DNA from 2 places in the Rothia endophytica genome. Region 1 is predicted to be linked to the other one. Evidence: riboswitches for the same ligand, from Rfam matches in the RefSeq annotation. Region 1 holds a riboswitch; the other holds the start of a gene.
What was found. A riboswitch is a leader RNA that binds a small molecule or an ion and turns the genes downstream of it on or off. The one in region 1 is predicted to bind thiamine pyrophosphate.

Region 1 (14,850 bases):
CAAACCTGCCGTAGCGAATGTTCTCTTGAACCGTGCCGGTAAAGAGCACCGCCTCTTGGTGGAGCAGAGAAACGCTGGAACGAAGCTCATCAAGATCGGCGCTAGCCACCGAGACACCATCGATAGTCACGGTGCCCCAGTTGGGGTCCTGAGCTCGCACCAAGAGAGATACCAGCGTAGATTTGCCGGCTCCTGAAGGCCCGATGATCGCTACCAACTCACCGGGGCGAGCTGTGAGACTGAGACCCCGTAAGACCGAGTGCCCCCCATAGTCGGTGTGTACATCGTTGAAGGACACCTCGCCCTTGACGGCACCGAGGTCATCGGGGGTAGCGAGAACCGCCAGTTCACTTTCGACGTCCATGAGATCGGCAACGCGCTCGCCGCTTGCGGTGGCTCGGGCTATACGTCCAGTATATTTTGCCATGTCACGCAGGGGTTTCATGGTGGTTTTCAGGTAGGTGGTGAAGAGCACAAGATCGCCCACCGTCATCGCTCCCTGCAGGACACGCAGAGCGCCGCCCACGAGTACTGCGGCTGTTGCTAGACCCACGATGACGTCGGTCCCGCGTTCCAAACGGGCAGCCAGACGTCTAGCCTGCACGCCGTCCTTGAGCGACTTTTTATTAGCTGAGGTAAAACGGGCGCCAATGTGCTCTTCGAGCCCGTAGGCCTGTACCACCTTGATGGAGGACAGCGATTCTTGAGCTGTATTGGCTAGCTGACCCTCTGCCTTGCGGGTCTTCCGTGAGGCAGTGGTAATTTTCTTGGCTGTGCCGCGCGATAGGAGCGGGAAGGCTACCAGCGCCAGTACCACCACGAGTGAGAGCGCCGGGTCAATAATGAGCATGACCACCAGCATGATGACCAGGGTCAGCATATTAGCCATCAGAGGCAGACCAGCGGTAACGGCTACCTCCTGGAGCTTACCCACGTCGCCCACAATGCGTTGAACGGTATCGGCGCTGCGGTTGCGGGCGTGGAAGCCCAGGTGCAGGCCCTGAACGTGGGAGAAGACGCGGGCGCGTAGCAGAGTGGACGCACGGGACCCAACCAACGCAAAGGCGACGGTTGCCATATAGTTGGAGAGCGCACGCAGGCTCACAATAAGAATCAGGGCAACCCCGCACCAGATGAGCAGGGAGACTGAAGCTGCAGGGCCTGCCTGGTTTGCACCCAGAGAAACCGAAACCGCGTCAATCACGAACTTCATGGGCCAGGGCTCTAGTACGCGGAAGGCCACCTCAAAGAGCAGGGCGACGACGCCACCGGCTGCCAGGGTTCTCTGCGGCTTGATATTTGGGGCAAGGAGCTCCAAGGTGCGCCGCAACGCGCGTTTTTGTATGCGTTTAGACTTAGCCACAGGCAGGCACCTGCGCTAGGTCAAAGATTCGGGCGACGACGCTGCCCCAGCTATGCTTTTGCACGGCTAATGTGCGGGCAGTAGCGCCCAACCGGGCACGGATTGAGGGATCAGCTACCAACCGGTCGATAGCTGCCGCTAGGGCCGCTGGGTCCGAACCTGGCACCAGCAAACCTGCTCCGTCAATGAGCTCGGGAATCTGGCCGATGTCGGTGGCTACCACGGGTAACCCAGCAGCTAGGTACTCGTAGACTTTCAGCGGGGAGAAGTAGTGCTCTGAGCTATTGCTGGCAGCGGGGTAGGGGGCGACGCCCAGAGCGCTGCCGGCAATTTCAGCTGGCATGTTTTCGGGCACGACGGCACCGCGGAAGTCCACCTGTACCCCTAGCTTCGCGGCCTGTGTTTCTAGAGACACGCGTTCTGGGCCATCACCGACGATGCGGAGTAGCCAGTCGTGCTGGGCGCAGGCAGCTGCCTCAATGAGGTCAGATACCCCGTGCCAGGGCTTTAGGGTACCCACGAAGGTGACAACGGGGGTGCCGGTTGCCTCAGGCGAGGGCTGGATACGGTTAATGCTGACGCCGTTGGGCACGGTGTGCGCCTGAGCAGCGGGAACATGAGTCAGTACCCAATCGCGGACCGGGTCAGAGACGCAGACGACGGCACTGGCTGCCTGAGCTTGACGGGTGAGGGCGGTGAAAGCCTGGTCTTCGTTCACTAGAACGCGGTGGGTTTTCTGTTCATCAATCAGAGGGGCGTTGACTTCAAGAATCCCGGGCAGGGTGGTGTCTGCAAGAACCGTGCTGAAGAGGGAGTAGCGCTCATAGACAAAATCCGCACCCCATTCAGCGATGTCGGCGACCATTGCCGCTGTGATCTGCTGCTGGGCAAGTTCGCGCTCGGCGGCGTCCTTAGTGCCGATTTTGTACTCGCGCACCGGCAGATCGGCAAGGTCAGCGGGCACTTCTTTGCCCTTGCGGGTCGTGAAAACGCTGACCTCGTGGCCCAGCGCCAGAAATTCCCGCACCACTTCTTGGACGTGCACGGAGGCACCCTTGCTACCAAAGATGGGGATGCCGGGGTCAAGGCTGAGGTAGGCGATACGCATTAGGGTGCCTCCGTGGTTTCTAGGGTGTTCAGGCGCTGTGCCTGAAAGTTGCTATCGAAGTTCTGTTCAATGAGTTGACGGGCGGCCTCAGCCAGTGCCGGGGTGTCAACATCCCCGTCTGCGATGCTTGCCAGCGCATCAGCAAGAGCCGGCACGTCGCCCGGTTCTAGCAGCAGACCGGTTTCACCGTTTCGGATCACCTCGGGTAGACCGGTAACAGACGTGGTAACTACCGGGGCGCCGCAGGCCATGGCTTCGAGAACAACCGTGGGCAGTCCGTCCATGTTGCCGTCGCCCGCTGGCACGCAGGGGGCTACAAAAACGTCGCTGCTGCGCAGCAGCTGGCGTACTTCTGCTTGGGTGAGGGGCCCGGGCATGGTGACCTGCTGGGTCAGCCCCAACTGTTCAACTTTTTGGCGAAGCTGCTCATCAAGCTCGCCGTCCCCGCCCAGGGTCAGAGAGAAATCTACGCCTCGCTCAGCCAAGATGGCGACAGCGCCCAAGAGTTCGCTAAAACCCTTCTTGGGTACAAAACGGCCCACAGCCGCGATACGCAACGTACCTGTGGGTAGGGAGGGCTTGACGTACTCAAAACGTGAAAGCTCCAGTGCGTTGTAGATCAAGACTAGGTTGGCACCGGTGTCCGTGAGAACCTTCTGCAGATAGCCCTCGTTGAACCTACTGATGGCTAAAACTTGGGCGGCGTCCCCACAAATCCTGCGTAGCCAAATGGGATTAACCGATTCGTGGAAGATATCTTTAGCGTGGGTGGTCACGGTATAGGGAATGCCAGTTAGCTTGGAAGCAACCCAGGCCATGCGCCCGGCCAGCGATGCGAAGTGGGCGTGCAGGTGGGTGATACCGTCAGCTTTGACCCGTTGCGCCAACGCGACACCCTGAGCCACATCGCTGGCCTCTAGCTCGGTGAGCTCAGGGAGGATGGATGCAAAGTTGGCTAGGATTTCTGGGTCCTGGGTAGAGGCGGTGACCTGCTGCCAGAAGCGGTTGGCGTTGGTGGGGCGAGGCACCCAGGTGACCGGCGCTTTGACTCGGGCCAGTTCTGGGTGAAAACGAGCATCGGTGGTGGGGCGCATCGCGTAGATGCGAAGATCTGCTCCGATAGCTTCTCGGGCCAGAATTTCTGTCACCACAAATGTTTCAGAAAAGCGAGGGTAAACCTTAAGAACGTAACCTATGCGGTGCATGCTTCCTCCTGGGGAGAGGGGTATGTAATGGTGAAAGTTTCTGCTGCTAGTTTGGCTGTCTTGGTTAGCCCATTCCGTTTAATTCCTGAGCGATCAACTCTGCTGCCGACCGCCTGTGCCAGCCAGGCACCGGTCAGAGCAGACGTTAGGTTTTCCACCTGGAGCAGATCCACGGCCCCCACTTTCTGCAGGGCACGGGCACGGATGAGCTGTTCGGTGCGCGGTGTTTCCCGAGGGACAATCAGAGCTGGGGTATCGGTGGCAAGAATTTCGTTGACCGAGTTGTAGCCACCCATTGAAATCACAGCGGCAGCTTGTTCCATGAGCCCACTGAGCCCAGGAAGGGAGCCAACCACGCGGGTTCCAGCAACAGCCTTGGCCTGTAGCTTGAGTAGTTTGCGGTTATTCAGTTGTGGCCCGGCAACCACCAGATGCTGGTAGCCATCTGGCACCTCGCTGCGAACCAGCGTCTGCAGTAGCTGGTAGCCGTCAGAACCGCCGCCGGCTGTGCTGAGAATGAAAGGGGTAGCGTGCCCCGGGTCGGTCGGCACTTCGGTCAGCTCCCTGCCCTGTGCAAGGTAGCCGGTAAAACGCACCAGATCAGCCAAACATTCGGGGACTTCGCCAGCTGCTACGGGGTTGTGAACCTTCCGGTCTCCGTAGACCCAAATCGCGTCAATGAGATGACGGAGGTTCTGGGGGTCCCCGTGTTTGAACCATTCGGCATGTGCGACCTCGGGGGCGTCCAGAACTTCACGTAGACCCAGTACCACGCGGACCTCTGGGTTGCGTTGGCGTAGGGTGATGAGTGGGGTCTGGAGTTCTCGCATGACACCAAAAATATGGCGGTCGATGATGACCAAATCAGGGTTGAAGCCTAGCAGGCAGGCGTGCAAGAGCTGGGACCGAAGACCAATCAGGTGCTTGGTGCTGGCATTCAGTGAGCGTGATGCATAAGCCCCCTCTGCCTTGTGGATGCTGGGGATGAAGACCCAGTCAAAGCCTTCGGGCAGTGGGAAGGTGCTTGCATAGGGCAGACCGGAGACGAGTAATCCCGCCACCGGGCGGCCGGTTAACTTGGGGAAGTGGCGGGCTATATGGTGGGCGATGGATAGGTTGCGGCGGACGTGACCCAATCCCTGGGAATCGTGGCTGTAGAGCACCACGCGCACAGGCTGAGCGCTAGCTACTTGTGGGAGCATATGTTGCATGATTCCTCGGTTCACGCCCTAAGGGCTGGGCTGTGGGATGGTACCCACCTTTTGTTTTCCTAAGAAAACTCTATGAGTGCATTATGAAAGGAAAATTAAAGTGGAATGAGATTGTTTTCATGAATGCCTTCAAAGGTGGAGTTGCTGCGGTAAAAAACTAGTCAAAGCGGTTTTTCTTGCTGTTTTGGGGACGGATTCAGCACTTGTAGGGAAACATGAGATTCTGCTCTTGATTCAGGGGCCAACGCAGGTTTTCTCATGGATTCCAGCAACCCGCGTCCCCTTTATGACCTCAAACCAGGAGGTGTTTTTCCCAACCCCATCCCCAATACACGAAGAAACAGGCAGAACAGCCTTAGAATGAACAATCAACACCCACCTACAAAGAAGTAGAACCAATCGTGAACAGCACCCAGAGCAGCCTTACCACCCCCTCGCCCTCCATCACCCTGCGCTTTTTAGCAGCCCCCACCGATGTGCTGACAGCAGGTTCCCAGGGGGTGCACGGCGGCCGCGTACTGGAGTGGATTGATAAGGCGGCCTACGCCTGTGCCGTGGGCTGGTCTGGCACCTACTGCGTCACCGCCTACGTTGGCCATATCCACTTCACCCGCCCCATCCCGTCCGGGCACATGGTGGAGGTGCGCTCGCGCATCGTCTACACCGGCCGGTCCACCATGCACATCGTCAATGAAGTGCTCTCGGCTGACCCTCGTGACGGTCTCTTCACGCGTGCTTGCGATTGTCTGGTGATCTTCGTAGCTATGGACGAGAACCGTAAGTCCCAGCCGGTAACCCCCTATGTGCCGGTCACCGATGAAGAGAAGCGGGTGCAGCAGGCAGCCATTTCGCGCATTGATTTGCGCAACGCTATTGAAGACGAGATGATAGCGCAGACCTATTCTTCAAACTCCACGGCGCCAGAAATTACCCATCGTTTTCTCGCCAAGCCCACCGACATTAACTGGGGCGGCAACGTTCATGGCGGCACCGCCATGGAGTGGATCGACGAGGCAGCCACCAGCGTGACCATGGCATGGAGCGGGGAGCGAACTGTAGCTGTTTATGCCGGCGGGGTGCGCTTCTACCGGCCGGTGCACATTGGGGATCTGGTGGAGGTAACCGCCCGTCTGGTGCGGACAGACGCCCGAACCATGGGCGTCATGGTACACCTGAGAGCCGGTGACCCGCGCGAACGCAACGAGGAACTGCCCCTAGCTATCCACGCCTCCATGACCTACGTTGCGGTAGATTATGACGGCAACGCGCTGCCTGCCCGCCCCTTCACCCCGCAGACCGATGAGGACCGTGCCCTGCGCCAGCACGCCATGCGCCTGCGCGAGCTACGTGCTGAATACGAGCCCATGCCTCTGGTTGCCCCCACCCAGCACAAGGTAAGGTTTACTGACTAACTGACTAGGGGGTGACCGGACCTTGGCGGGAGTGTACGCCTCAATCAAATTTATGGTTGAGGCTGTGCCTGGTGTGGTTGCGATGATTGAATCATTGTAATGGTAACTATTGTTCTTATTACCGCGGTTTTTTATGGTGTAGACCCTGGGTGTGTTCTCGGAGTACCGTGTGGGTCTGTTAAAGAGCTCACACGTTGCTATGCTCCGGGCCGGCTGAGAGAACGGCCTAGAGCGTATCGAGCAACAGAGCCTGGGCAAAGAAGTCTGCCTCCAGCTGGCAAGCTCGCCAGAAAGCCTGCTGCGCCGCCGCCCGCTGATGATCAGAGGCTGCCGCCAGCAATCCCTCGGCAATCTGCACTGCCCGAGCGGTCGATGCCTGGAAGGCCTCATCCCTGTAGGCCTCCACCCAATCCTTATAAGGGTGGTCCTCCGGAATAGCATCAGGCACGAAAGCCGCCAACTGCGCATACAGCCAGAAGCAGGGCAATACCGCGGCGACCGCAACCACGTAGTCGCTTCCAGTCTCAGCCCGCAAAAAGTCTGTATAAGCCAGAGTCGCAGGGGAGGGATGTACCGTTGAGGGGTCCAGATTCCACTGGGCGTGCATTCCCTGTTCAACCGCGATGCAACCGGTCACTGACTCCGCCCAGAAGCTGCGCTCCTCAGCCGACTGAGCAGCAGCAGCAAGACGCGCCAAAACTGCAGCATAGATGTTGAGGTAGTAGTCATCTTGTTCAATGTAGAACGTGAACTGTGACCCGCTCAAAGTACCCTGCATCAGTGCGGAAATAAAGCCGTCTGACCCAAAACGGTCGAGAGATTCGCCAGCATATTCCCAGAGCTCCCGGGTGTGCTCACCGGAGGCCTTCACAACGGGCTGGTGCCGGTTACGTTTGTCAGGAACAGCCGGGTTCTGCAGACCCGATTTAGCTTGTCGGCGCAACCGATGGAAGTGGTCGATGGGTCCGTTACCTGTTCCCACCGCCTGAGCTTCACCATATTGCAGAGCTTCATGCGCCCAGGAGGTCGCCCATTCAAGAGCTACCTGCGGGCTCTCACCCAGACCCAGCCGGGTTGCCAAGGCAGAAGACAGAGAACAACCGGTGCCGTGCGAGGCAGTGGTATCCACAAACCAGGACGCAGCATGGGCAAGTTCGCCGGTGGCGTTCACCAGGGTGTTGCCCCGGTCATCATCTGCCAGGTGCCCGCCCTTGGCAACCACCAGGGCACCGGTCTTTTCTGCCAAAACCTGTGCCTGGGCAATCAGCTCAGCTCGGCTGCTCGCCGCCGGTTTACCCACGAGGGCCGCCAGTTCGTCCACGTTTGGGGTCAGCACGGTGGCGCAGGTGAGCAGGTCAGCGGATACCGAGTCAGCTAGTGCCTGGCCCGAACTTGCCACCATCACAGGGTCAACGACCACAGAGATATTGGAGGGTAGGTTGCGTAGCCAGTTCACCACCACCGCAGCAGAGGCCTGGTCGGCGATCATCCCGACCTTGACCGCATCAATAATTACATCATCACTGACAGCCCGTAGCTGGGCTTCCAAAAAATCCGGGTCAGGGGTATGTACCTGCTGGACTCCACGGGTGTTCTGCACCACCAGAGAGGTTACTACCCCCATCCCGTAGCCACCGGCTGCAGCAATGGACTTCACATCAGCCTGTAAACCTGCGCCCCCCGTGGGATCGGTACCGGCAATAGAAAGGACACGAGCTATCATGCCATCAACTCCTTCAAAGAACGGGCAGCCTCGGCTGGATCAGTAGCCGCCATAATCGCAGATACCACGCAGCAACCTGCAACACCCGTCCTGCTGACCTCAGCGATGTTGCTGGTATTGAGCCCGCCAATGGCGACCGAACAAATACCTGATGCAGCGGCATCGGCCGCTAGCGCCTGCAAAGTATTCACGCCAAGCGCTGCCCCCGCATCCTTCTTGGTGTTGGTAGCGTAGACCGGCCCCATCCCGATAAGGTCGGGGCGAATGCTACCACTCAGTGCTGCCCGGAGCTCGGCGTGGGTTCCCACCGACAGCCCGATTCGGGGCCCAGCACCGAGTAATTCACGGGCGGTCTCCAGGGGCATGTCGCCCTGGCCGATGTGCACATCAAGGCTAAAGCGGGCAGCTACCTCCACCCGATCATTGACGATGAGGGGAACTTTTGCGGGTTCGGTGACGGAAAGAATTGACTCGACGAGGGCAGAGAAGGTTGTATCGTCGAGCTCTTTGTCGCGTACCTGGACGGTATTCACGCCACCGTCAATAGCTTCGGCAACCACTCCGGCTACCTTCTGCCACCCGCCAGCCATGCCAGAATCCGTGACCAGGTATAGGCCGTAGTTACCTTTCATTAGAGCACCTCGGTTTCACAGCTGGCGGTGCACCCTTCAGCAAGGTGAAGCCCATCGAGCCATGCCTCACGAAACGTTCCCGGACCTTTTGCAAGGGGGTGAGCGTATTCGGCAGCCGTAGCGAAGATGGCGTGAGCGGCGGCCGCGGCTTCGTGGGCGTCATCCCAGGCTGCCAAGTACGCAGCGACGACGGCACCCAGGGAGCAGCCTGTGCCGATTACTAAAGGCATGAAGGCACTGCCGCCGCTAACACGGGTGATTCGATGGGTGGAGACAATGATATCGGTGGCCCCTGAGAGGGCAACCACCCGGCCGGTTTCGCGAGCTAGGGCTATCGCCGCATCCAGGGCCGCTTCACCAGAATCGGTGGAGTCAACTCCTCGGCCTCCGGAGCGCTCTTGCTGGGTGAAAGCAGCGTGAAGGTTGAGAATTTCTGAGGGGTTGCCGCGAATAACGGTGGGTTTGGAGGTAAGTAACTCGACGGATAGTTCAGTACGAACCGTCAATCCGCCGACAGCTACCGGGTCAAGCACCCAGGGTGTACCGTGTGCAGTCGCTACTTTGACGGCGCTACGCATGGACTCCACATAGTAGGGGTCTGGATTGCCCATGTTAATGAGCAGGGCATCTGCCACTGCTGCGAATTGGCCTGATTCCTCGGGGTGGCTCACCATCGCGGGGGAGGCGCCCACTGCCAGAAGAACATTGGCTGAAATTTCCTGAACTACCGAGTTGGTCAGACAGTGCACCAGAGGGTTGCGAGCCCGGACAGTACGGTTAATGATCTCAATTGGCATGCTGGATGGAGTCATCACACATTCCCTTCGCTAATACTAACTAGAGCAGGTTCAACGGGTTCAATCTCAGCGCCAGAGACGGCGCACCCCGAGTGGTACTCACCATGGTAGCAGGTGAAATGTGCCCGTAGTTACATTGCTAGTTACGTTGCTCAGCGGATTAAAATGTTATTCAACCGAACCCGCTGAGTTATGCCTGTCATGGATGCTGGTATTTGACGCCCCCTATAAAATAGAGGTGTGAGCACTATCGATAGCACCCAGAGCCCGGCAGCCCCAATGCTGCGCACCATCGACCTGCGCGGCACCAGCCATTCCTATAAGGAGTTGCGCCAGATTGTTCCTCGCCAAACCAGTGACTATGTGGGCAACGCTCTCGCCACCGTCGAAGACATCATCGCCAGGGTACGCGCCGACGGCGCCCCCTACCTGCGCGAGCTCTCACAGCGTTTTGACGGCGTAACCCAGGGCGCCTTGCGCGTGCCCCAGTCCTCCATTGACGGTGCGGTTGCCGCCTTAGACCCTGCGGTGCGTGAGGGTCTTGAAATCGCCATCGCCCGCACCCGCGCCTTTGCGGCCGCCCAGCGTCCTGACGATAAAACTATCGAAGTAGCCCCCGGCGCTAAGCTCACCAACCGCTGGACGCCCGTACGCCGTGCTGGCGTCTACGTGCCCGGCGGTCTGGCCGTTTACCCCTCATCCGTCATCATGAACACTGTGCCCGCACAGGCGGCTGATGTTGGCTCCCTGGTGCTGTGCACCCCGCCCCAAAAAGAATTCGGCGGTCTGCCCCACCCCACCATCCTGGCGGCAGCCGGCCTCTTGGGGGTCACCGAGGTCTGGGCTATCGGCGGCGCCCAGGCGCTGGCCGCTATGGCCTACGGTATTGATGACGACGGTGAAACCCTAGAGCCGGTCGACACCATCACCGGCCCCGGTAACATCTTCGTCGCCATGGCAAAACGAGCTCTGCAGGGCGTGGTAGGCGTGGATGGCGAAGCCGGAACCACCGAAATCGCGGTCATTGCGGATGACACCGCCACCCCAGACTACGTAGCGGCTGACCTCATTTCCCAGGCTGAGCATGACCCTAACGCCGGGTCAATTTTGATTACCCACAGCTCGGCTCTAGCTAAGGCAGTCACCGAGGCCATCACCTCTCGCGCGGCTTCCACCAAACACGCCGAGCGTGTCGCCACCGCCCTGTCGGGCCCCCAGTCCGGCATTATTCTCACCAACTCACTGGATCAGTCCATTGCTGTGGCAGACGCCTATGCCGCTGAGCACCTTGAAATTCACACTGAGGACGCCGCGGCCGTCGCTGCCCGCGTCCGTAATGCTGGCGCTATTTTTATCGGCGGTTTTTCGCCTGTGCCTCTGGGGGATTACGCTGCTGGTTCTAACCACGTGCTTCCCACCGGTGGGTCGGCCGCATTTGCCTCAGGTTTGAATACCACCGTCTTCATGAAAGCGGTGCAGCTGATTGAGTACTCTGAAGAAGCTCTAGCAGAAATCGGTGACGCTATTGTCGCTGTCGCTGAAGACGAAGATTTGCCCGCCCATGGTGAGGCCATTACCGCACGCACGAAAGGCAACTAATGTACTGCCCCTTCTGCCGTCACACCGATTCCCGCGTTGTTGACTCCCGTACAACCGATGACGGCGGCGCTATCCGCCGCCGCCGCCAGTGCACCGAGTGCGGTAAACGTTTCACCACCGTAGAAACTACCGCCGTTGCGGTCATCAAGCGATCCGGGGTGACCGAGCCTTTCAACCGAGGAAAAATTATCTCCGGTGTGCGTAAAGCTTGTCAGGGGCGCCCTGTCGGGGAGGACGACCTGGCTAAGCTGGCCCAGGAAGTTGAAGAGTCCATTCGTGCTAAAGGTCTGGCAGAAATTGATGCCCACGAAGTGGGCCTGAGCATCCTGGAGCCGCTTTCACGTCTGGACACCGTAGCCTATCTTCGCTTCGCCAGCGTTTACCAGGCCTTTGAATCCCTGGCTGATTTTGAGCGAGCTATCGCAGACTTGCGTAACAGTGGGGCTGAGGAGGGCGAGCAGCCAACCCTCATCTAAGTCAGTGACAGTCGCACCCGCAGGTGTGGGGTGCTTAGACCCAAAATGATGAGAGGCAGTACCCTGGTGGGCACTGCCTCTTAGCATTTAGCTATACAGCCGTACTGACTGGGGCAGGCCCTCATCGGAAGCAAACTCAAGGTTCCACTGCCTACCTTCGGGGTGCGGGGGTAGCTGAAGATCCACGTCACCACCTGTATTGAAGACTAACAAGAGACCTTCTAGCTGCAGTTGGAAGCACCTGAAGGCAGGGTCATGCCAGTCGTGGTCCTGTGTATGGTGCCCGTCGGCTCGCCACCAGAGCGCTTCATCTCCGTGCAAAAATTCTTGCTGGTGCAGCTGGGGGAAACGGCGGCGCAACGTGATGAGCTCTGCCACGTAAGCCGATAGCTCCTTGTCCGCAGATTCCCAATCAAGCCAGGTGATGTCGTTATCCTGGCAGTAGGCGTTGTTATTGCCCCACTGGGTGTTCCCCAGCTCATCGCCGGCCAGTAGCATGGGCACTCCCTGAGAGAACATTAGAGTTGCCAGCATAGCTTTGATACGACGTTTTCTCACCAGGGTAATGTGGGGATCATCGCTGGGACCTTCGACGCCGCAGTTATCGCTAAAGTTTTCGCCGTGACCGTCCCTATTGTCCTCACCGTTAGCTTCATTGTGCCGCAGGGAGTAGCTCACCACATCATGGAGGGTGAAGCCGTCGTGGGCTGTAATGAAGTTGATGGACGCACTAGCGGGCCTGCTGCTGTGGTCAAAGCGCTCGGCGCTGCCCAGCAGTGCCGAGGCAAGCTTGGCCATACCCTCGGCATCACCTCGCCAAGCCTGGCGCACGCCATCTCTGAAGGTGTCGTTCCATTCGCGCCAGGGGTGCGGGAACTGGCCCAGCTGGTAGCCCCCTCGGCCAATATCCCAGGGCTCAGCGATGATCTTGAGATGTCTGAGAACAGGGTCTTGTGAGATTGCTTGGAAGAAGGCTGAACGATAGTTAAAACCGGTGTGGGAACGCCCCAAAGTGCTGGCTAGGTCGAAGCGGAAACCGTCCACACCGTAGCGCTGGGCAAAATGACGCAAAGAATCGAGCACAAGCCGCAGGACGTGGGGGCTACGGACAGCTAGGGTATTACCGGTGCCGCTGTGATTAGCATAAGACCTATCGGCGTTGCGCATATAGTAGTGGTGGTCGTTGAGGCCGCGCATTGAAAGGGTAGGGCCGCCCTGGTCACCCTCACCGCTGTGATTGAACACCACATCCAAAATGACCTCGATGCCGTTCTCGTGTAGAGCGTGCACAGCCTGCCTGAATTCAATATCGGCGTGCGCCCCGGTTTTATCTCCGGAGGCATAACGGGGTTCTAGTGCTGAAAAACCGATGGGCTGGTAGCCCCAGTAGTTGGTGAGGCCGCGCTCAGTGATGTGCTGGTCATCTAAGAAGGCTTGAACGGGCAGTAGCTCCAACGCATTGACGCCCAGACCTTTGAGATAGTCGAGCACGGCGGGATGGCCCAGAGCTGCGTAGGAGCCTCGAATCTGGTCAGGGATACCTGGGTGCTTTTGTGTCAGGCCTTTAACGTGGGCCTCAAGAATCACCACATCCGCCCAGGAATGATGCGGGCGGTTGCTGGTGGGGTCAAAGGTGGTATCAGGTGCAGCCGGTACCACACACTTCGGTACAACCGGTGCGCTGTCGCCAACAGCGCGCCCCGCCATCATCGGGTCCCAGTATAAAGGGGCTTCAAGTTCCTGTGCCCAGGGATCAATGAGAATTTTTTCAGGGTTGAAGTTTTGGTTATTGCCGGTGGCACGAAGACCGTATCGGTCACCTGCGTGCACACCGGCAATATCGCCGATCCAATATTCGCCGTCACGGCGAGTTAGTTCATGCCGAGTTTCGCAATCGTTTTCATCGAAAAGACAAAACCAAACATTCGTGGCTTCTGGTGCCCAAACCTCTATTTTCATTCAATGAGATTATCAAACATTGCTGCATACTGTGTAGCCGACTGCTCCCAGCCAACAGGTGCGTTCATCGCGGTGTGGCGTAGCTGAGACCACGCCTCGGCATCACCGTAGAGATCTATGGCACGGCCGAGAGCGAAACTGAGCCCTCCGGCATCGATGGTTCCGCCCAGGTAAGCGTCCCCGAAAGTAAAGCCGGTGGCAATGCCTGCAGCCAGATTCTCGGGGGTAGCATCGCAGACGGTATCACGGAGCCCACCGGTGGCGGCGACAACCGGTATAGTACCGTAGCGCATGCCGTAAAGCTGCGTCAGACCGCTAGGCTCGAACCGTGAAGGAACCAGTACGATATCGCCACCGGCGTACAGTCGGTGGCTCAGAGCCTCGTCGTAACCAATGCGCAGGCCTACCTGGCCCGGGTAGCGGGCAGCTAGATCGCCGAGCGCAGCCTCATAATCAGCGTCGCCAGAGCCCAGAATCGCTACAGCTCCACCGCGCTCCAAAAAGCCCGGTAGTGCTTCAACCATCAGATCAATGCCCTTCTGATAAGTCAAGCGGGTCACCACAACGGCGAGAGGGCCAGTGGGTTCAGCCAGACTGAATTCTTGCAGTAGGCGCTGACGGTTTTCAGCTTTTCCAGAAGTATCTAGAGCTGAGTAGGGCACAACCTCGGGGTCGGTTGCCGGGTCCCAGACCGAGACGTCAACACCGTTAATAAAGCCTGCTAGTTCACCGCGGTCCCGGCGAGCCTTGACGACCCCTTCAAGACCAAAACCGAAGTGAGCCTCGGTCAGCTCTTGGGCATAGCTGGGGCTCACCGTGGTAAGACGGGAGGCATGCACCATACCCGCCTTAAGGGTGGATAGCAGCCCGTGGTATTCCAGGGATTCAGGTGTGAAATCCCAGGAGGGCAGACGCAGGTAGTCTAGCTGGTCGGCACCCACGATGCCCTGGAATGCGATGTTGTGCACGGTCATCACGGTCGGTATCTGAGAACCGGCATAGCGCAGGTAAGAAGGAACCAAACCTGCCTGCCAGTCATGGGCATGCACCAGATCGGGCTTCCACTTATCCTTGGTTCCGTGCAGAGCAATCTGGGCGCCCACCCAGCTGAGAGCCGCGAAACGCACGTGGTTATCGTGGAAGTCGTGACCGTGAGCGGAGTAGGGCCCGCCGTCACGGTCAAAGAGGTGCGGGGCATCCAGCAACAGGACGTTAAGCCCATCAATCTTGCCGCGAACCACCGCAGCGGGGCCGCCGAAAAGGTTTTCATCGCCCCACACGCGGGTGCCGCGTCCAATTTTTTGGAGCAGACCGGGGTAAGCGGGGAGCAGTACCTTGGTTTTCCAACCTAGCGGTTCTAACGCG
Region 2 (14,850 bases), on a different contig from region 1:
CGCACAGTTGAGGTTTGTGAACCGAAAGGCGCCAAAAATTGCAACAAATGACCGGGCGGGGGGGGGCTTGTTAGGCTAAGAAGAAAAGTACACCCGCGTGCCACCGGTGCGCCCACGAAAGGTAAAAATTATGGCAGATCATTCAGCCGCACGCCAGACCAAAGTGCGTGCGTCCGAACTGGTGGGCAGGGGCTGGCTGAACACCGGAGGTAAAGAGCTATCGCTGGAGTCCCTGCGCGGAAAAATTGTTATCCTGGATTTCTGGACCTTCTGCTGCATGAACTGCCTGCACGTGCTCGATGAGCTGCGGCCGCTGGAAGAAGAGTTTGAAGATGTTCTAGTGACCGTGGGGGTTCACTCACCGAAGTTTGAACACGAAGCTGACCCAGTCGCCCTTGAAGCTGCTGTGGACCGCTACGACATCACCCACCCGGTGCTCGATGACCCCAACCTCGAGACCTGGAACGCCTACACCGCCCGCGCCTGGCCCACTCTGGTCGTCCTTGACCCAGAGGGCTACATTGTTGCCCACCTCTCCGGTGAAGGCCACGTGCAGGGGCTGACCTCACTGGTTCGTGAACTGGTAGAGGAGCACGAGGCTAAAGGCACTTTGCACCGCGGGGACGGCCCCTACGTGCCCCGCCCCAAACCTCAAGGTACTTTCGCTTTCCCCGGCAAGGCGCTGGAACTACCCACTGACTTTGCCAATGGCAGGACCACTTACCTGGTGACGGATACCGCCCGCCACCGACTGGTGCAGGTAGAAGCCGACTTTGAGACTGTCCTAGCGACCTTTGGTGGCCCTGAAAAGGGCTACCTTGATGGCTCTGCTGAGCAGGCCCGCTTCAACGAGCCCCAGGGTATTGCTCTGGTGCCCACAGATCTACGCGAGACGCTGGGGGCCGATGTTCTCGTCGCTGACTCCGTCAACCACCGTCTGCGCGGGCTGAACCTGAGCACCGCCCAGGTCACCACTCTGGCAGGTAGCGGGGTGCAGCGCCTGATTGACGGTGATACCGCCCGCACCGACCCCAACCACATTGAACCCGGTGCTGATCCACTCAGCGTGGCCCTATCGTCCCCCTGGGACCTGGTCTACTCCCGCGAGGCAGCCGCCTTTTTGGTTGCTATGGCAGGCACCCATCAAATCTTTAGCTTTGACCCGGTGACCGGGCAGCTGGCTGTTTTTGCCGGTACCGGTGCTGAGGGCCTGAAAGACGGCGCGGTGGCAGACTCCTGGTTCGCTCAGTCCTCCGGGCTCATCGAAGCAAAGGACGGTTCCATCTGGGTCGCCGACTCAGAGACCAGCGCCCTGCGCCGCATCGTCTTTGATACTGAAGAAGCCCGTGTAGAAACCGCCGTTGGCATCGGCCTTTTTGACTTCGGCTTTGTGGACGGCAACCGCCAAGAAGCCCGTTTGCAGCACTGCCTGGGGCTAACTGAACTGCCCGATGGTTCTATTGCTATTGCCGATACCTACAACGGTGCTATCCGCCGTTTCGACCCTGCCACCGGGGCACTGGGCACCCTTACGCGCGGACTGGCCGAACCCAGTGATGTGCTGGTTGAAACGACAGAGGACGGGGGTGCCCGCCTGATTGTGGTTGAAGCCAATGCCCACCAACTGGTGCGCGTCTCCATTCCCGATGCCATGCAGCATGTGGACGAGGGCGCTAGCCAGGTAACACGAAAGGCCACCGAACTAGCCGGGGGCAGTCTGACCTTTACCGCCCGCTTTGCGGCCCCCAAGGGGCAGAAACTGGACACCCGCTGGGGCGACCCAACCCAGCTGAAAATCTCATCCACCCCCGAGAACTTCATCCTCTCGGGCGCCGGAACAGCCCAGGGGCTCACCCGCCAGCTGGAACTCAACCCAGAAATCACCAGCGCGGTACTTCACATTACTGCTCGCGCTGCTGCCTGTGACGGTGAACCCGGCGGGGAAATCCCCGACCACGCGGCCTGCCACCTCTACCAGCAGGACTGGGGGCTGCCCGTTGTCATCACTGAAAGCGGGGAACAGGAGCTAGTGCTTGACCTGCGCGGGGTGAACTAGGTCGCTGGGGTAAAGGTCACCGTCTCATCGGCGGTGGCCAGTGACCCTGCTACCTCAAAAATTACCTCTTGGTTGACCTGCTTTTTCTTGCCGGTATAGAGGTCAAGGGCAGTGAAAGAAATTTCTGCCTTGCCCTGGCTTTCGCTCAGCGACCATGCACCGTTGGCTAGATTAATCTCAGGATCGGGGTACTCAGTGATCAGCCAGGTCAAATCCCCGGCAACGCGACCGTTGAAGGCATATTCAAACGGGCAGCCGGTGGGGTAGAGCGAATTCTGGGCTGCGCACGTATCAAGGTAGGTCTTCACCTGCTGGCGCACCGAAGCCACAGCGGTAGGGGAGGGCTCCAAATCCAAGGTGAGGACGGGGGTCTCGCCGGGTGCTGTGATGAGAGTGCTATCTGATACCGAGGAATACAGAGCAGACTCATAGGTCACCTGATAGACCCCTGGAAAGGTCACTGCAAAGTCCTGCGAACCACCCTTAACCGCCACCTTCTGGCCGTTGAGCGTGGCAGCTGACAGTGCTTTAGCGTCCACATGGACTGTGGGGAGTGTGCCCTGATCAATAGCCCACTGGTCAAAAACACCCCAGTGAGAACCGACCTTATGCAAGTTGAACTCGCTGCTGTGCTGCTGATTATTCACCAGATAAGAGACCGTAACCGTGGCCCTCTCACCACCATCTCTAACGACCGTATCGGTGGTCTGCAGCTGGTGAACTCCCTCCAGTGAGGCACGCAAAGCATCACCGTCTAGCATCGAGGCATCACCCTCGGGCACCTGCGCCCCCAAGATACCCAGCGCCCTAGAGCCATCGCCCTCACGCACCGCAGCAAAATAGGCGCGCACCTGGCCCTCGGGGCCATAAACTAGCCTATTAATAAGAGCTAGGGACGCTAAGGCAATAATGACAGCGGTGAGCACACCTGCCAGCCACATAGCCAGAACTCGGTCAACAGTAGAAGTAAAACGCACCCCTTAAATGTAGCTCACCCGCTATTGCGACCTCCACGCCATGACGAGCCGCTAAAGTAGAGCCATGGCAGAAAACGCACACGAAGTCCCCGCCAAATATGGGCAGGCTACCAACATCTACCACCCCCGGATCGGTTCCTACCACCGCCGCATCATCGCTGGCCTCCCCAGCGCAGTGCTAGCGCTGGCCTGCCTCTGGTTCATGCTGGCAAAACGTCCCACACCACTGGTTATGGTGCTCCTGGCACTCATAGCGGTTGGGGCAGTTATTACGCTCTACTCCATGCTCAAACCCCACATTGTGGTACAAACCCCAACTCATATCCTGCGTGGGCGCCTCTTCGGCTGGCACGCTGTACCCCTTGCAGACATCGACCACACCGTTATCGCAGAACGCCTCACCCCCAAGCAGGCTGCCGGTAAAGAACTCACCGGAGTGGCTGCCGTGCGCTATAAGGGCGTACCGGCTCTCTGGGCAGTCAACACTAAAAAGAAGCGAGTTTTCCGCCTCGATGGCCGCATCTGGGATGCCAAAACCCTGCGTACCATCGCCTCCACCCTCGCCCCACAGACCACCGTCTACCCCAGTATTAACGTCACCCAAATGAATCAACAGTGGCCGGGGCTCATCACCTTTAACGAACTGCACCCCGGCTGGAAATCCGCTACCGTCGGCGCGGTTGCAGGTATCTTCCTGCTAGCGCTGGCTGTAGCTGCCCTCCTACCGGACGAAACACTACAGCAACTGCATATTCTCTAAACCCTGCTCAGCACTGCCACCAAGAAGGTCGAGGTTTCGGTGAAAGGGTGAAGTTCCCAAGTGGAGAAAGTGCTATCTAGCTTGAGACCGGACGCCGCGGCGTCCTCAAAGAAATGAGCGAAATCGTAGCCACGCCCCGCACCAAAACCAATGACCGCCCGGCCCGTTGGGGCCAGTACAGCCGCTAATTCCTCTAGCACCTCGCGGCGAGTAGAAGGCGCCAAGAAGGTCATCACATTGCCGGCTGAGAAGACCATGTCAAAGCCTTCTTCACCGAGCTGGCTGTCCTTGCTATACCCTAGGGACTCGCGCAGATCCGCCAAATCTGAGACTACCCAGTGCGCCGCGGGGCAGACCCGCTGTGCCTCTTCAATGAGTTCCGGGTCAAGATCCACGCCTGTCACCCGGTGACCTTTTTCATGCAGATGCGCACCCAAACGTCCCATGCCGCACCCAGCATCTAAAATCTTGGCGTTACGCGGTGCCATCGCGTCAATGGTGCGGGCTTCACCCCAAATATCTTTGCCTTGCTCTTCCATCGCCCTAAAACGCTGGATATACCACTGCGCGTGAGCTGGGTTCTGTTCCTTGGTAATCTCCCAGGCTGATTTTTCGCGGCTCATGCCTCACCATCCATTTCTTTGATAGTTTCTTCTTGTACTAGTGCAGCTTCTGCTGTCTCAGCGCTCGCATGCTCCATCTCGCCGATGATGTCTTCAACAAAACGGGTGACATCGTCACTGCCGTAGACAGGACCGCCAGCCAAAAATTCGTCGGTGCCCAAAGCGACTGCTGAGGGGGTAGCACCGCCAAAGAGCATGCCTGTTCTCGACTCGGGGTCAACAAACGGTTGCATATCAGCGGGTAAATCCATCTGCTGTAGGTGACTTTCACTGCTGACTACCGGGTGCACACCTAGCATGGGCAGACGGTGGTGCCAATCTGCTAGTTGTTCAATAACGGGCTGACAACTGCCGCAGGTGGGAGACACAAAAATGAGCAGGCGTGCCTGAGTAGCTGAGAGGTACCGCAGATTAACTTCAGCACCCTCGTTAGATTTTTCACCTTTTTTCGCGGGGTAGCGGAGGGAAGCGAAAGGGATGGGGGTGCGCAGGTAGTCTTCTGCCTCGTCCCCGGGTAGCGGCTGGGATTCTGCCGGTTGGTCAGTGACCGGTTGTTCAACCGCCTGAACCGTCTGCTCAGAACGGTAGATGGACCACAGCACCAGTGCCGCTAGCCCCGCACCAATTAGCCAGAGCCATCCGTCCGCGTCGGTCGCCAGCAACATGGTGAGTGCTGACCCGCGGGTAACGATGGCCCCAATGAGAGCCCCAAAGGACGCCATCAGCAGGGCGGTGTTGCGAATGAGGGTAAACATTGAAACCGGCGCGGTTGAGGCGCTGCCAAAGCAGTTACATGTAGCCGTGTTGCCCTGCACTACTGCGCGGGCAATAGCAGCCCAGTAGCCGATAAAGAGCACTACAGCGGCGACCGCTACCAGAACCTGCCAGATACCGGGCAAGATGAGTAGGCCAGCGGCAAGGGCAAGCTCTGCCCACGGCAAGATTTTTGCAATGGGTTTTACCGGTAGCCACTGGTCCAACTTGAGATTAACTATGGCGGTGACGGTGCTGGTGGGTTCTTTGATTTTTGCCACGCCGCTAACAGCCAGTGTCACGATAATGATGAGTGTGCATAAGACAAGGGGAGTCATAGCGTCTGAGAGGGTGCTTTCTGAGATGGGGAGCAACTACCTCTTTAGTTTACTGCCGCCGCTCTGACCCACCCTGTTAGGGTCAGAAAAAGAAAACCTGCCAGGTGGGTACCCGGCAGGTTTGAGATTGGAGCGGCTGACGGGAATCGAACCCGCGTATCAGGCTTGGGAAGCGTGCGCTCTACCATTGAGCTACAGCCGCGCGTGGCGTCCACATAAAGCGGAGCTACAGGAATACTCTAGCCATGCTCGGGGTGTGCGTCAAAATGTGACGGCGAAATACGATATTTTGGGAGGGTGTTATTTTCTGATCAGGACATCCGCAAAGAAATCGAAACCGGGCGTATCGCTCTAGAGCCGTTTGACGAGTCAATGGTTCAGCCTGCCAGTGTGGACGTGCGCATTGACCGCTTCTTCCGCCTGTTCGATAATCACAAGTACCCCTTCATTGACCCCTCTCAGCCACAGGAAGACCTGACCCGGCTGGTAGAGGTCGCCCCTGATGAACCCTTTATTCTGCACCCCGGTGAGTTCGTTTTGGGTGCTACCTACGAGAAGGTAACTCTGCCAGCTGATGTGGCGGCCCGTCTTGAAGGTAAGTCTTCCCTCGGACGTCTGGGGCTTCTCACCCACTCAACCGCCGGGTTCATTGACCCCGGTTTTTCAGGGCACGTAACCCTTGAGCTGTCCAATATGGCAACCCTGCCCATTATGTTGTGGCCCGGTTCGAAGGTGGGCCAGCTCTGCTTCTTCAAACTAACCAGCGAGACTGAACACCCCTACGGTTCGGGGACTTACGGCAACCGCTACCAGGGTCAGCGTGGCCCCACAGCCTCCCGCAGCTACCTTAACTTTTATCGCACCACCATTCCTGCCGGCAACACCGAGAGCTGATGCGCGGTCTACTGGTTCGCCCTGCCGGAGTAACCATACTTCTAGCTTTTGAAGATGACAATCCCCAGCTCTGGGTTGATACCCAGCGAGCCTGGGCTGCACTAGCCCCCGAGGTCATTGAGGACGCCGGGGCCCGGATTGCTGACGGTGAGCGGGTCACCGTGCTCAGCAGCCGCCCTGCGGATGAGATAACTCAGCAGTGGGGGGATATCGCAAACTTAACCGTGGTCAACTCATCTGATCCGGCCGTTGCGGCTGAGCGTCTTACCGTGGACGTCACCCTTCACCTCCTGCGCGAATATGCCGGTACCGCTCATCTACTGCACGCCGCAGTGGTGGGGGATGCGTCCAGCCACCGCGCACTAGCTCTGGTGGCGCCGTCCGGTACGGGGAAAACCACCGCTGCCCGTTTTTTGGGTGAGCACGTCACCTATCTGACTGACGAAACTGCTGTGGTGATGCCCGATAGGTCAATCCGCCCCTACCCCAAACCCCTGTCTATTATTGAGGACGCTCAGCAGCCCAAGGTGCAGCATAACCCTGCTGACCTTGGGTTACGGGTGATAGCAGCGGATGATTATTCCTTTCACCTCCACCGTATAGTGGTTTTGAACCGGGTGAAGGGCAAGAAGGTTGTTCCCTCAATTGAACCTCTACCCTTAGCGGAGGCCCTGTTAACCATCTCAGAGCAGTCATCGGGCCTCATGATAACCGAGCGAGGGCTAGAGGTGTTGACCGGCCTGCTGGTAGAGACCGGTGGGGCAGTCAAACTGACCTACTCAGAAATCACCGACGCACTGCCGCTCATCCTGAGTCTTTTGTACCAGGATCAAGACCAGCTGCCAGAATCAGAAGCTGCTTTCACCTACCTGCCAGCAGCTAACTTCCTGGTCAACAGCGATACCCCGGATCTTTACCAGCGCTCGGAGGGTTCAACCGGCCTGGTCTGCCAAGACCGCTATCTGGTGGCTCAGGGCAACTCTCTATCAGAGGTATCCATCTATGCCTGGGACTGCTGGGAGATGTTGGCTCAGCCACTGCCTAAAACAGAAATCCATGCGCGTCTACAGGAGCTCTACGGGCCAATTCCCGAGCGCGGCTTTGAGGAATCTTTACTGCAGCTAGAACAGGCAGGGCTTCTGCTACCCGTGGTGGCGTCCCCGCTTTAGAGCGTTGACTCCCGGGCGTTTCCTCGCTGCGGATCCTTGATGGGCAGCAAGAGAAGCAAACCTACAAAAAGCACGATAACGATACCCAAAATACCCCAAAGCTCAGCGCCGAACCAAGTGACAAAGAGGCCGAAGAGAGCGGGTGAGAGGAAGCTGGCGGCCCTTCCGGTCGTGGAGTAAAGGCCGTAGAGCTCGCCCTCGTTGCCCTCATTAACCAGCCTGCCCAGGTAGGAACGTGCGGCGGATTGTGCCGGACCAACGAAGGCGCAGAGGGTAAGCCCGCAGATCCAGAACATGGTGCTACTGGGGAAGAAGAGCAGAGGCAGAGCGGCCGCGATAAGGGCAACCAGGGAGAAAACGATGACTCGTTTGGGGCCAAAGCGGTCGTCCATACGCCCGCCGAGCAGTGCACCCACACCGGCAACGATATTGCCAAAGATGGCGAAGACAATAACCTGATTGGTGCTGAAACCAAAGGAGTTCGCGGCCAGGATACCGCCAAAAGTAAAGATGCCGTTAAGACCGTCACGGAAGACCGCTGAGGAAAGTAGGAAGTAGAGGGTGGTGGGAGCTTCGCGGTAGAGACGACGGATGGTGGCGAAGAGGTCCCGATAGGAGTCAAGGATGCTCTTCTGAGGCTCTACACTGCGGGGGGCGGGAGAGATTTTGTGCACTGCCAGCATGAGAGGCAAAGAGAAGGCAATAGCCCAGATGGCCGAGAAAACCGCGACGGCGCGCAGATTGTAGGCACCGTCCTCGGGAATGCCCAGAATACCCGGGGAAACGAAACCGACCAGGACGATTGCTAGGGCAAGAATACCGCCGAAATAGCCTGCTGCCCAGCCTGTTCCGCTAATCTTGCCGATGGTCTGCTTGGTTGAAATAGCGGGTAGCAGCGCGTTGTAGTTGACCACCGCAAATTCATTGACCAGGTTGCCTAGGGACAGCAGAACAACACCCAGGATGAGGTAGTCAGGGGAGGGCGCTACGAAGAAGCAGAAGGCCATAATGACCGCCAGTAGCACGCTATTGACCCCCAGCCACAGACCTCGTTTTCCCGAGGCGTCCGCCCGCTGACCCGAGATGGGGGCAAGCAGGGCGATGAATACACCGGCAATGGTGAGACCTACCGAAAGAACCGCTGCGGGGTGCCCTTCTTCTCCAAAGCTAGAGCTGGTTAGATAGACCGCGAACACGAAGGTCGTCATGATGGCGTTGAAGCTAGCGTTTCCAACGTCCCAAAGCGTCCACGCGGCAATCATTTTTTTGGATGCCGGCGCTGGGGTGGAGTGGTTATCAGCGGCTGAAACAGGTGAGGTCATAGACACATGCTAGTTGGTTTGGGCGCAGGCGATGGATATATTATCGCTACCCTTTCATGAAAAGATGGAAAACAGATACAAAAACGGCAGGCCTTAAAGCCTGCCGTTCCTGGTAACTATTTCTTAGATCTCAGCCTGATCGGTGGTCTTGTCACCGGACTTAGCTTCAAGCTGGTACTGGGCGCGGGTAACCGCAACTTTGATAATGGTGCCTACCAGACCGGTAATCAGCGACCAGAGAATGATGTCGCGCCAGCGCTCGTCCTCATCGGGGTTATTCTCGGGAGGCTGGTTGCCGGTGATTTTGGTCCAGGTTGCGCTGAGCACCTTGTTTGCCAGGGCAACGCCGCCGAGTGAAGCAGCAGTGCCAGCAATCTTGATGAGAGGATTCATAGTTCAGACCTTTCAGTCAGTGAAATAGGGGGCGAAACGCCGTTCCGAACCAAGACTATCAGTAGCCTGTGCTCTCTGCCGCCTATTGGGCGAGAATCAGTAGAAGCGTGGTGATGGGTTTACCTCCCTCCAGGGGATTCGGGGCTGCCAGAGATTATTGCGAGCGCTCAGCGCGAATCATCAGAGGGTCAGCTGGCGGGACGAAAGCCCCCGCTACGCTTGACTATAAGTAACCCAGAGCAAGGCATCGATACAGGGAAGCTTTCGTTGGCTCGCCCTAGTGGTTATACTGGGGGAGTTCTACACTTGAACTGCTCGCATAGTTGCGGGTATCGACAGGGGAGCGCCACCATCGGCGCTGAGAGTGCGCTAGGCGCAGACCCTCGAACCTGATCCGGTTAGTACCTGCGATAGGGAGTCGAGTTCTCGGAAACAGGTGCCACCCGGTGCCTGGGTCCCCCCTTCCTACATGTATAGGAAGGTTATTTTTATGGCTGAAAAGCGTTCTACCGCGTGGCGGGTTAATGAGATTGTGATTGCTTCGGTGATTGCTGTGGCTTGCTCGTTAGTTTTTGCTCTGTGGAATTTGGGGGTTTACCCCGTGACCCAGACACTGTTGGCGGCAACTGCGCCGCAGTTACTACCGCTGATTGGTGGTGGCTGGCTGATTGCGGGCACTTTGGGGGCTTACCTGATTCGTAAGCCTGGTGCGGCACTGTACTGTGAGCTGTTGGCTGCCCTGATTTCTGTTTTTATTGGGCCTGGCTCTTTTGGCCTGCCTATTCTTATTTCTGGTTTAATTCAGGGCGCGGCTGCTGAGCTGGTCTTTGCTATCTTTCTTTACCGTGCCTGGAACCTGCCGGTCATGCTGTTGGCCGGTGCGGTGTCCGGCTTTGCCATGGGGCTGAACGAGGTCATTATTTACTATGCCGGCCAGTTCAGTGCGGTTAACCAGGTGATCTATGTAGCTAGCGGTGCCCTATCTGGTCTGGTAATTGCGGGTCTGTTGATGTGGCTTTTGGGGAGGGCGCTGGAAGCTACCGGTGTGTTGGACTCCCTGGCTTCAGGCCGGTCGCGCCGAGGTTCTTCTGCCCGGTAATGTCTAGTCTCCGATCAAGGTCCCGGTCGAGTGCTGCCATCGTGGCAGAGAACTTCGGCTGGCACTACGCGGGCCGGGACCAGCCTGCTTTCAATAATCTGACCTTTGAGATCCCTGCGGGGCAGAAAGTCTTGCTGCTGGGGCACTCCGGTGCCGGTAAAACAACCCTCTTGCACGCTATGGGCGGGGTAGCTCAGGACGCCGACGGGCAATCTGCCAGTGGTTCGCTGACGGTGGGTGGCGCACATGCCCTGACTGAGCAGGTGCCGGCTGGGCTCATGCAGCAGGACCCGGAAAGCTCCATTGTGTTAGCCCGGGTGGGTGATGACGTTGCCTTCGGGCCAGAAAACCTAGGCGTTGTGCGGGAAGAAATTTGGCAGCGGGTAGACGTCGCTCTAGCGGCAGTGGGTCTTGACCACCTGCCCCTGGATTACCCTACAGACCAGCTTTCGGGTGGCCAGAAACAGCGCCTGGGTTTAGCGGGTATTCTTGCTATGCAACCCGGAGCTCTCCTGCTGGATGAACCCACCGCCAATCTCGACCCCGCCGGGGTGCTTGAAGTGAGGGACGCCGTCATCGCGGCACAGGCTACTACTGGTTCAACCCTGGTGGTTATTGAGCACCGGGTGGGTATCTGGGCCGAATATATGGATCGGGTCATTATCTTGGGCGCTCAAGGGATTACCCATGATGGCACACCCGATCAGGTCTTCCGCGAGGCGAGAGAGGAACTCATTGACGCCGGGGTATGGGTGCCGGGCTTCACCCCCCAACTACCGCAGCCGGCGTCCAGACCCGGTGAGCAACTGCTGACGAGCAAAGATCTGGTCACCACCCGACTCTTGCCTCGGAAGCGAGATATTCGCCGCCGCGCACGAGCGCTTAAAGATAGCCCCCCGGCGCCCTACCCGCTGGATCTGCCTGCGGTGGGGCATGTGCACTCTGTGAGCGTTCTTGCCGGTGAACACCTGGCTATTACAGGTGCCAACGGCAGCGGAAAATCGACACTGGCGCTGACCCTCGCTGGCCTCCTCTACCCTGCAGACGGGGTGGTGGCAGCCACAGGTGCGCTGAGGGCTAGAGCCTCACAGGAGAAACAGGAACCTGGTTGGGACCCTGCTCGCTGGGAACCCCAGCAACTTGTTACCCGCATTGGTTATGTTTTCCAAGAACCAGAGCACCAGTTCCTTACTGCCAGTGTGCGTGCTGAACTGGAATACGGTCCTCGACAGGTCGCAAAACTGAACCGATTGCCCCTCGATGAGACCGAGCTGGACGCCCTGGTGAGCGATTTGCTGACCCGCCTGCGTTTAGAAGATGTTGCTGACGCTAACCCCTTCACTCTCTCGGGCGGAGAAAAACGCAGACTGTCCGTGGCAACGGCTCTTGCCACAGCCCCTCGCTTGCTTATTCTCGATGAACCCACTTTTGGTCAGGATGCCGGCACCTGGGCTGAGCTGGTCGTCCTCATGAATGAACAGTTAAACTCCGGCACCGCCATTATTTCCGTGACCCATGACCGGGACTTCATTGCTGCACTGGGCGGCAGAACCCTGCGTCTGGGGCCAGGAGGACAGACAGATGAGCACTAATCCTTTTGAACGCTCGGCTCTGCAGGATTCCTGGTTGGGTCGACGCAACGCCGGTATCAAATTCGGGGCGGCGTTAGTGTGCAGCGTGCTCATCATTCTGGTGATTGACCCGCTCACTGCCTCCCTTATTTTGGGCCTAGAAATTTTTGGCCTGCTGGTCGCTCGCTTCAATGCCTTCACCCTGCTCATCCGGTTCTGGCCCATATTGGTAGCTTCGCTGGTCGGCGGCTGGGCTACCGCCCTCTTGGCCGAAAAAAATGGGGAAGTCGTTCTTGATCTAGGCTTCAATTACCTCACCACCCACTCGGTAGAGATTGGTGTGGCTATGGTGCTGCGCTCCCTGGCGCTTGCACTGCCGTCACTGATGTTTTTTACCACGGTGGACCCTACGGACTGGGGGGACTCCCTCGCGCAAACTTGGCGTCTACCTGCACGTTTTGTGCTGGCTGCTCTAGCTGCTCTGCGACTGGTGGGCCTGATGCTCGCCGAATGGAACACCCTTTCCATGACCCGCCGAGCCAGAGGAGTCACCGGTAGTTCCAGTGCAGCCGGTTTAGTGCAGAGTATCAGAGCCAGTGGCGGGCAGACCTTTGCCCTGCTGGTTCAGGCCCTTCGCCGGGGCAGTCGCCTTGCTATCACTATGGAGGCGCGCGGTTTTGGGAACCGGCAGCGTACCTGGGCGCGACCGGATCGGTTTACCCCAGGTGACCTTGTTTTCACTGTCTGCGCCTTGGCTATCCCCCTGGTTGCCTATGCGGCGTCCTTCTCCGTCGGATCCCTGCAACTGCTTTGGCAGTAATCCTTTGTCTCTACTTGTGGGGGCAAATTTAAGTAATCTCTGGTCAAACCTGCTTATAAAAAATAGATATGATGGCTATCGTTTGTGAAGGTCATAACTAATACTGTTCCCTACTGCAAAAAATAGGTAGTTTAGGACTATAGGCTCACATCAATCCATAGCTTGCCCCTGAGTCTATGGATTGAGAGAGCTCTCGCGCCCCTCAGTGGTGCTCGCACAACAGACGATGCCCCGTCACTGTGTATTCCCAGACGCAGCGGTGGGGCATCAGTGGGTCTTCCGGTGCCCGCAGGTAACCTTAGGATATGACTCAAACAACCGTAGTAATGCTCAGCACCGAGCACCCTGCCGGTGCCCTCGTAGACGCCACCGCCCCTCTCATTCACATTGAAGACCAGGGCTTAACTCGCGGCGATGGTGTCTTCGAAACAATGCTGTCCGCCAACCGTAGCGTGCGAAAACTTGGTGCCCACCTAGCGCGGCTGACTGGTTCAGCTAGGCTCCTTGACTTACCCATGCCTACGGAAGAGAATCTGCGCACCGCCATCGATCTAGCCTTGAGCGCAGCTGAAGCTGGCCCGCAGACTGTGCTGGGTGAAGAGCATACCGTGAAAATCATTATCTCCCGCGGAACCGTAGCGGGTGGCCCCCACTCATGGGTTACTGTTGCCCCCAGCCCCGCCGGAATCCTCACACAACGTGAACAGGGGGTGCGCGCCATGCTGCTACCCCGCGGCCATGACCCGGCAGAAGATTCCACCTACCCGTGGCTACTGGCCGGTGCTAAGACTCTGTCTTACGCCGTCAACATGTCGGTGCTGCGCTACGTGAAACAGCACGGGGCCGATGACGCCATTTGGGTGACCGAAGACCGCCGAATTCTCGAGGGTGCGACCTCGTCCGTCATCGTGGCTAAAACAGAGGGGGAGAAGAAGGTTCTCTACACCCCTGAACCCTCCCACGGCATTCTGCCCGGCACCACCCAGGGCGTCATCTTTGAAGGTGCCCGCACCGCCGGGTGGGAGCTGGGCTACGGTCCGCTCTACCCTCATGACCTGCTTGAGGCGGACGCCGTGTGGCTGGCCTCGTCTGTGCGTTTGCTAGCCCCGGTCACCCATCTCAACGGCACACCTTTGGCTACCGATTCGCAGCTGACTGAAAAGTTCTTGGGCTACCTAGCGCGCAGCTAGCGTGACGAGGTGGTGTAGTCGCTTTCTGCCTTGGGCGTGGTCAGGAGAGCGAGGGCTGCCAGCAGGGCAAAGCTGCTGATGGTTAGTGCTAAGGGCATGTAGGCGCCGCCTCCGCCGAGGGAAACCAGCGGGGAGGCGAGGCCGCCCATCACCGACTGGGTCAGGCCCAGCATGGCCGAAGCTGACCCTGCAATATGGCGGGCTTCGCCCAGGGCAAGGGAAGAAGCGTTACCAAAAATCATGCCTACCGAGCAGGTCAACGCGAAGAGCAGAACAAGGGTGGGCACTAATTGGGGTCCCATGATGAAGTGAATCAAAATCAGCAGGCTCACCGTGACTAGTGAGCTGACACCGATAGTCAATAGCTTGCGCAGCGCCACCCTGCCGACCAGCGCCGTCATGACTGAAGAAGCCAGCACGATACCTACCGAGTTCACCCCAAAGACGTAGGTGAACTGAGTTTCGCTGAGTCCCAGTACGTTTTGTAGCAGGTAGGGGGAACCTGAAACATAGCCAAAGAGGGCACCAAAGGCCAGCGCCATGGTCAGCATGAAACCCATGTAGCGGCGAATTTTCACTACTTCAGCGATGCCGGCGTAGGCCGACAAGAGACTACCGGTGCGGCGCCGCTCTACCGGTAGAGATTCCTTGATGAAGATGGTCACCAGCACCATGGACAGTGCAATCATAACTGTGATGACCTTAAAGACATCGCGCCAGTCACCGTGTGCTAGCACAATGCCGCCAATCAGGGGTGCGGCAACAGGGGCGATACCGTTAATCATCATCATGATGCCCATGAGGCGGGCAGTTTGCAGACCGCTGGTGGAGTCAGCCACCACTGCGCGCGCCAGTACCAGGCCGCTAGCCCCGGTGAAACCCATA

Region 2: another riboswitch for thiamine pyrophosphate. It lies ahead of ABD982_RS10585 (ECF transporter S component); the one in region 1 lies ahead of thiM (hydroxyethylthiazole kinase).

What each region holds. Positions count from the first base shown of each region.
Region 1 is NZ_BAABKP010000001.1:1,442,056-1,456,905, reverse strand. It holds gene ABD982_RS06480 (ABC transporter ATP-binding protein) at 1-1,363, opposite strand, end outside; gene ABD982_RS06475 (glycosyltransferase family 4 protein) at 1,356-2,471, opposite strand; gene ABD982_RS06470 (glycosyltransferase) at 2,471-3,676, opposite strand; gene ABD982_RS06465 (glycosyltransferase family protein) at 3,664-4,878, opposite strand; gene ABD982_RS06460 (acyl-CoA thioesterase) at 5,289-6,299, shown strand; gene ABD982_RS06455 (bifunctional hydroxymethylpyrimidine kinase/phosphomethylpyrimidine kinase) at 6,526-8,022, opposite strand; gene thiE (thiamine phosphate synthase) at 8,019-8,654, opposite strand; gene thiM (hydroxyethylthiazole kinase) at 8,654-9,466, opposite strand; TPP riboswitch at 9,456-9,552, opposite strand; gene hisD (histidinol dehydrogenase) at 9,731-11,050, shown strand; gene nrdR (transcriptional regulator NrdR) at 11,050-11,526, shown strand; gene glgX (glycogen debranching protein GlgX) at 11,614-13,485, opposite strand; gene glgA (glycogen synthase GlgA) at 13,482-14,850, opposite strand, start outside.
Region 2 is NZ_BAABKP010000007.1:21,708-36,557, forward strand. It holds gene ABD982_RS10535 (NHL domain-containing thioredoxin family protein) at 131-2,056, shown strand; gene ABD982_RS10540 (zinc ribbon domain-containing protein) at 2,053-3,033, opposite strand; gene ABD982_RS10545 (hypothetical protein) at 3,098-3,793, shown strand; gene ABD982_RS10550 (class I SAM-dependent methyltransferase) at 3,790-4,416, opposite strand; gene ABD982_RS10555 (MauE/DoxX family redox-associated membrane protein) at 4,413-5,543, opposite strand; tRNA gene ABD982_RS10560 (tRNA-Gly) at 5,636-5,709, opposite strand; gene dcd (dCTP deaminase) at 5,805-6,401, shown strand; gene ABD982_RS10570 (hypothetical protein) at 6,401-7,570, shown strand; gene ABD982_RS10575 (MFS transporter) at 7,567-8,892, opposite strand; gene ABD982_RS10580 (DUF4235 domain-containing protein) at 9,016-9,285, opposite strand; TPP riboswitch at 9,613-9,719, shown strand; gene ABD982_RS10585 (ECF transporter S component) at 9,776-10,384, shown strand; gene ABD982_RS10590 (ABC transporter ATP-binding protein) at 10,426-11,976, shown strand; gene ABD982_RS10595 (energy-coupling factor transporter transmembrane component T family protein) at 11,966-12,775, shown strand; gene ABD982_RS10600 (aminotransferase class IV) at 13,081-13,965, shown strand; gene ABD982_RS10605 (multidrug effflux MFS transporter) at 13,962-14,850, opposite strand, start outside.